DNA from 2 places in the Pseudoalteromonas sp. GB56 genome. Region 1 is predicted to be linked to the other one. Evidence: riboswitches for the same ligand, from Rfam matches in the RefSeq annotation. Region 1 holds a riboswitch; the other holds the start of a gene.

Region 1 (3,428 bases):
GTTGCAGTTTCGTCGAAGTCATCCATTTTGGAGTTCAAACAGTTGTTAGCGCTACCCGCAGATAGCAATACACCTTCAGCTGTTGTGAAGTTTTAGTGTAAAAGGTTAAAACTAAGTAAAATATTGAGCGGATTAACTAAAATGGATAAGCATTTGACCTAGAGCACTTAGCAAATGACCTAGGACAAATGATGTATTAACCAGACGTGTGGACTCTGCGAACACAGCGGGATCAAATCGTAGATGCCATTTCGTTGCTACCATAGAAATGATTAATTGAGTGACGAGTTGATACTTTTTTTATATTCAATCGCGGCTTGAGTTCTGTTGGTTACATTGAGGTGTCTGTAGATTGCGCTTGCGTGCACGCGAATTGTCTTCTCAGACACATTCAACTGCCTTGCGATAGCCTTATTACTGTACCCTTCAGAAATAAAGTGCAGCACTTTATTTTGACTGGGTGTTAAATGAGTCAAAAACTTAGGTGTTTCAGGCACTATACTCGAAGCAGCACTGCTCTTATCGACACTTATGTATTTCGAGACAACAGATAGAAAGACGGTGTCTAATTCAGCCTTGGAAATGAATTCTGTTGCTCCTGCTTCCAGACATTGTGTACAGCTCTCAAAGTCATCATTGCCGCTTATAACGACCAAAGGAATATGAGGGTAATGTTCTCGAAGATACTCGATTCCTTGAAGCCCAACACAACCGGGCATCACCAAGTCCGTAATAATGAGATCAATACTGTCGGTAAACTGTTCCATCAGCCTAAATAGTTGGTGATAACAATATGCTGATTCAATCTGAGTGTGTTGTCTCAGTGACTTTATTTTGTGGGTCACAGCATACACAATAAGAGGATGATCGTCCGCTACTACAATTCTCATATTTCGCCCTCCTGGCTTTGGATATCTTTGAATGGTTGGACTTTAAATAAACATAGTCACAACCTAAAAAAGGTACAAGTTGAACACTATTCCATTAGCCGCTTCTTGCGTAACTCGTACTATATTGTGCACGGGCACATTACTTATTGATTAATGAACAAATTAGCACTTAATCATCAATCCAGCTTTCCCAACGTTCCTATTTTATTTAAATTCTATTGGAATTTAGTATTTCTCTTGCTACCCTACCTTGTAACAATTTTATAACACATTTGGCAAACCATTCGAAAGGGTGGGACGCAAAGTCACCGGTCTAAGGGGCACAGCCCTATGATAGCGGGATTGCTAGTACAGTAACGTCGATTCGTGCTGTCTATCTTTGCGTTCCAAATGGCCAATATTGTATTTGGAGCAACACCATGAAATTTCCCTCTGCTTTTAAAGTCAGTGCTGTGGTTACCGCGCTAAGCCTCGCTATGGGTGGCCATGCCATAGCCAACGCTGGTAACACCAATCAGGTGCAATTACCGTATCAAGCACTTGATCATTTACCCGATAATCGATTAAAAACAAGCCTGAATAAGCTCCCTTCACATGTACAAAACAAGGTGCTGAGCAAGCTCAGTACGTTGGGGATCCCCGTCATTGATACTCAATACTTAGAGGCTGACGCGTCAGGTGAGCTGTTTTACATTGAAGAGGGATTAACGACTTCTTCTGCTGAGCTTACAGCTACAACAACGGATTCTGCCCTGCCTAGCGTTGATGTGTTTAAACTACACAGCAAACCCAATGCAGCGAACACAGTGTATTTGGACTTTGATGGTGGCATCGTCAGTGGTAAAGCATGGGGCGGTGGTAAAACCTATGACACACTTCCCTATGATCTTGACGGCGATCCAAGCACATTTAATGATACGGAACGTAGCCGAATCCATTTAATTTGGGCACGTATGGCTGATGACTTCGCAGCGTTCGACATCAATGTAACCACCGAGGCGCCAGCGAGCTTTGGGCCCAAAGTCGGTTGGGTGTTATTTACTAAAGACAGTGATGCCACTGATGTTGCTTTGCCATCACAAGGAGCCGGCGGTGTGGCCTACGTAAATGTGTGGGGGGGAAGTAACTACACCAATTATCAACCTGCGTTCGTATATTACAACCGCCTCGCTGGGGGCGCGGCAACAACCATGTCTGAAGCGGGTTCACATGAACTCGGGCACAACCTTGGCCTTAGTCATGATGGCACCTCTACCACTTCTTACTATGGCGGTTTAGGCGAAACCAACGATCTAAATAGTTGGGCGCCAATCATGGGTAACTCGTACAGTAAAAATATTACTCAATGGAGTAAGGGCGAATACCCTGACGCCAACCAGTTTCAAGATGACATTGTCATCATGACGACCAAATTAGGTGCGTCAATTGACTTAGAGGGCGATGAGCAATCACCAACGACACTAGTTGTGGACCAAGCGGGTCAATTTTCTGCAACGAATCGCGAAGCCGACCCAGGCAACGTTGAAGCAGCTAACAAGGGTACTATCGAGCAAGGTGACAGCGATTGGTTCCAATTTAGCGCAGGCACTGGCGCCGCTCAGTTCACAGCAACGCCAGCATGGGATGCGTTTACACGCACCAATCGCCGCGGTTCAAATTTAGATGTTGGCTTACGACTGTACGACGCACAAGGCAATTTGTTGGCAACGGCAGAGCCACAAACAGACACCAACGCCAATATACAAATTGATCTGGCGGCAGGCATTCACTTACTTGAAGTGTATGGCACAGCAGGCCCTTATGTGAGTGATTACGCAAGCCAAGGTCATTACTACCTAAACGGCTTTGTGCCGCCAGCAGCACCTGACACCACAGCACCTGATCCTAACCCGATGAGCTTTGCGGCAGCGCCAGCTGCAATTAGTGATAGTGCAGTCACAATGCAAGCAACCACTGCCATTGATGATAACGGCGGAACTGTAAGCTACTTGTTTAATTGCAACCAAAGCGGCAATGATTGCTCAACGGGCGTATGGCAAAACAGTACGTCATTCACAGCTACGGGCTTGGCACCGAATACTCAGTATTGTTTTAGCGTGCAGGCGAAAGATTTAGCGAACAACGTCACCTTAGCGTCAGCAACTTTGTGTGCAACCACATCGGAGAAATTACTGCCTCCAAACGCACCAATATCGCTAAGCACAACGAACGGCCAAGATGGCACCGCATCCTTGAGTTGGGCTGACAACAGTGACAACGAAGACGGCTTTGATATTCAACGTGAAAAACAACACAAGAACGGCCAATGGCGTGCAACCACTACAGTTGCACAAACAGCAGCAGACACCACCAGCTATGTTGACGCCAGCGACGCCGGTACGTTCCGCTACCGCGTTCGCGCAACCAACGGCGCAGGCGCTTCGAATTGGAGCAACTGGAGTTCGGTGACGGTGACCACCTCTGGAAGTGGCGGAGGCGGCGATGACAAACCGTGCCGCGGTAAAAAATGTGTAAAGTAGGGATAGCAGTAAAAACAGC
Region 2 (3,428 bases), on a different contig from region 1:
TCATATCGAGGATTTGACTGCTCTCGATGTCATCTTTTGATTGGTTTAAGTGCACCAATACACCATTCGTGGCTGCGGTACCCGCCATAAATGAATCGAAACCTTGCGCTTGACGATACTCTAAGTAATACCAAAGTGATGCCCCTGTTGAAGAGTCTGTGCCACGGCGAACTTTCAATGCTTTAGCGCTACCTGATGCAGCAGCAGTAAGCGGCTCTAAGATGAAGTTTCCGTCATCATTTGCAGTCACGACTTCACCCGCGCTTTGAGTTAGCCAACCCAAACGCTCTTTATTAAACGCGTTGAAGTGACCTTCAGACTTACCCATGATGTCAAATTTGTCACCGTAAGTAACAGCAACACACGAATCACTAATATAACCAGAGCCACAACTCAATTCTTTCGCGTGTTTCAAGCCTAGGTTATGACCAATCTCATGACCAATCGTCATTAGGTTCAATTCGCCGTTAAGCCATGCACGAGAAGGTGTACCGCCCACGGTGCCTTGGCCACGCCAACCGCAACTGTCATTTTTAGGTAGCATGTACACTAGGCGCTGGTATTGGCTCAAATCAACACCATTGTCCTGTGCTACTTGGCGTGCATGTTGGTCCATACCAAAGTAGTCGCACGTTGTATCGATTGGCATAGTGTAATAACCGCGCACGTCGCCACTTAACCATGTTTGACCATAAGAAGCCTCTAGGAAATAGTCGTTTACGCGACCAAATACCATGTCTTGCACTTCTTGCTCTGTCCATGGTTGAAGATCTGGGGCATCTTGGAAGTTCAGAAGCAATACTAGGGTTTTTTGTTCACCTGTTGTGCCTGAAAGTGGTGCAGCAACACCCGAATTCGCATCGCTTGATGCATCGCCAGCGGCGAGTACTTGCAAGCTCGATAATTCGTTATCAAGTAACAGTCGAGTCGTAGTGTGTTGTTCAGTGTTTTGTGTGAACTGCCAACCACGCACACTCAATTTATCACCTGATTTCAATGCGTCAGTGTTAGCGTTAGCAGGAACAAACAACTCGATATGCTCGTTGCCAGTATTAAGGAAATAACGAAGGCGTGTTTTACCTTCTTCCTCAGAATCCAAATAAACGAGCTCTAAATCACCAGTCATCTGTTTTTTCTGAGCTAAAGTAGCTGCAACATCAGCTGGCATATTGCCACGTTTTGCTTGTGGGATAATTGTACGAAGAACGGTACTTGGGTCTTGACCGAGAAGATGGTACTGCGTGTTCTGACGCTCTTGTGCTACTGCGAGCATTTGCCCCGTAGACATTACGCCTTGGCCATTGTTCGTTTTGGCCATTGATGTTAATTCAAGCGTTTGCAACTTAACTTGTTGGGCATGCGGCATTGCTGCCTGTACTTTCATTGCAGTAAAACTCAAACCAAGCATTAGCGCGGTATACGCGCAAGCTTTACTTGCTGTGGAAGTGGTGTTCGTAGACGTTAAAGTGCAAAGGTTGGTGCTCACAACTGAACCCTCTCAAAGTATAAACATCACTTCGAAAGCATTCAGTAATAATACTGAGCTCTAGAACACATTCCTTCGGTAACCCAGCCACCCTCTAATTAACTAGTAGGGCCTGTGGCTTTGCGTCCACCAATTACTTGGTGTTTGCCATTTCGAGAGTGCTTTCGAACATAAAAACGCATGCGACCTAACGCTGCGTCGGACATAATTTTAGCAACATGATTGCAAAAAACTCAACAACAAAATTGTACTTTTTTTAATCAATTTTTAAATGTGTAATAAAATCAACACGCAAGAACTAAACATTTTTTCCTAGGAATAAAATATTATTTAAAAAACAAAAAAACGTGCAGTTTAATAACATGAATATAATGACAATCCAGTATCTATAGGCTCTACTTTCAATTTTTCCGTGAAAGTGTAATTGGTGTTTAGGTGTACGGAGATTAAAGGATGGTTGCCCAACTTTTCAAAATACTTGTTCATAGACTCGCAGCATCAGTTTACATCTTTGCAACCTACTTGGTTGTTTGGCGACGAGCGCTGTGAGGCTAAAATATGAGATGAAGATGCACGTTGCACCGCCAGGCAATAATACCGTAAGGAATCAAGAAAACACGAGCTCAACGAGTGAGTGAGCCCGAGTTTCAAAGAGGCATGTTAGTGGGTGATGATGTCAACAATTTCGCGTGTGTCATCAATTAATCGAATGATAGAACCATCTACTTCGATCGAAATAAGACCATCTCGACCGAGTGGCTTGATCACTTTACCACGACGATAGATGTCGCGATCTAAAATATCACCCCGTCTGAGCTTTTTCTGCCATCCTGGAGGTAGATCACCACCATTGTCTACTTTCTTCTCTAAGCCAGGTGGCAAGCTTTTGTGATCGTGCTTGTCCTTGTCTTTATCTTTATCTTTAGCGTACGCCATACCCGTTACGAGACTGAGTCCGATCAACCCTACGTAAATATATGCTTTCATCGTTTTGTTCCTTAAAGAAGTGTTACTTGAGGTTAGCAGTTTTATCTGAACACGCTATGAAACTTTGTCATAGAGCATAATGATATGGATTGCACCAAACGTCTGTGTAGTGCAGATAACATTATTTTCTCTGTCGCACCGTGCCATAATTCCTCCGCCCAGCCCCTTAAAAAGGGTGATTTAAAGCGACCAATACAACATTGATCTACTGAGATTTATGATACGTTTGAAACTTTAAACAGGACCAAAAACTTTAGAAATGGCACATCAAAAGCAGCACTTACCCAGCAAAATTTGCCCAGTTTGTGGTTTGGAATTTCGATGGCGTAAAAAGTGGCAATTAAACTGGCACGAGGTTAGATATTGTTCGAAGCGTTGTGCCCAGATGCGTAAAACACAACGCTTCGATTCGGTTTAGCGCTACTGAGTGTCTAATTGCAAGATACGAGGTATGGACTTGATACCATGACGTTTGAACATTTTACCGTCTTCATCAATTACAACCGTCACTTCGTCCACAAACTCCCCCTTATAAGCGGTTGCGTCTTGGTCTGTGGTCCACAAGTTAGATACAACAACGGTGACTGACTTTCCCTGTTTGAGCATGTCATTGACTTGCATTCTTGCTTGTTCACAGTCTTTAGCCGCTTTAGGGTTGCGCGTTGCCCAATAGGTTTCACACCACGTTGCGCTAAAAAACACGATATCTGTATCAAACTCGTAGTCTTGCGCTTTACTTTGTGTAGGAGCAATAGCTGCAAGCTCAACGCCCTCTTTAAGTTGCGCCAAGACTTTTTCAAGGTGCTCGTCAGCCTCATGAGTCCGATAGACAAGATCACCTTTACGATTGAAAACCAAATGCAGTGGCGTGCCGTTTAACTGCATCGTTGTTGATAATGAACTTTCGGTATCTTGAGCCAACGGCACTGTAAGGCCAAATCTATCCACTACCTTC

The links. A riboswitch is a leader RNA that binds a small molecule or an ion and turns the genes downstream of it on or off. The one in region 1 is predicted to bind cyclic di-GMP.
Region 2: it holds a riboswitch for cyclic di-GMP, as region 1 does, so the genes downstream of both, ACH19P_RS17580 (Ig-like domain-containing protein) here and ACH19P_RS12525 (M12 family metallo-peptidase) in region 1, are expected to answer to the same signal.

The regions. Positions count from the first base shown of each region.
Region 1 covers NZ_JBPCHK010000001.1:2,679,626-2,683,053, forward strand. The annotation lists gene ACH19P_RS12520 (response regulator) at 273-890, opposite strand; cyclic di-GMP riboswitch class I at 1,155-1,240, shown strand; gene ACH19P_RS12525 (M12 family metallo-peptidase) at 1,310-3,409, shown strand.
Region 2 covers NZ_JBPCHK010000003.1:475,789-479,216, reverse strand. The annotation lists gene ACH19P_RS17580 (Ig-like domain-containing protein) at 1-1,384, opposite strand, end outside; cyclic di-GMP riboswitch class I at 1,561-1,645, opposite strand; gene ACH19P_RS17575 (hypothetical protein) at 2,147-2,473, opposite strand; gene ACH19P_RS17570 (DUF2256 domain-containing protein) at 2,733-2,891, shown strand; gene ACH19P_RS17565 (TlpA family protein disulfide reductase) at 2,894-3,428, opposite strand, start outside.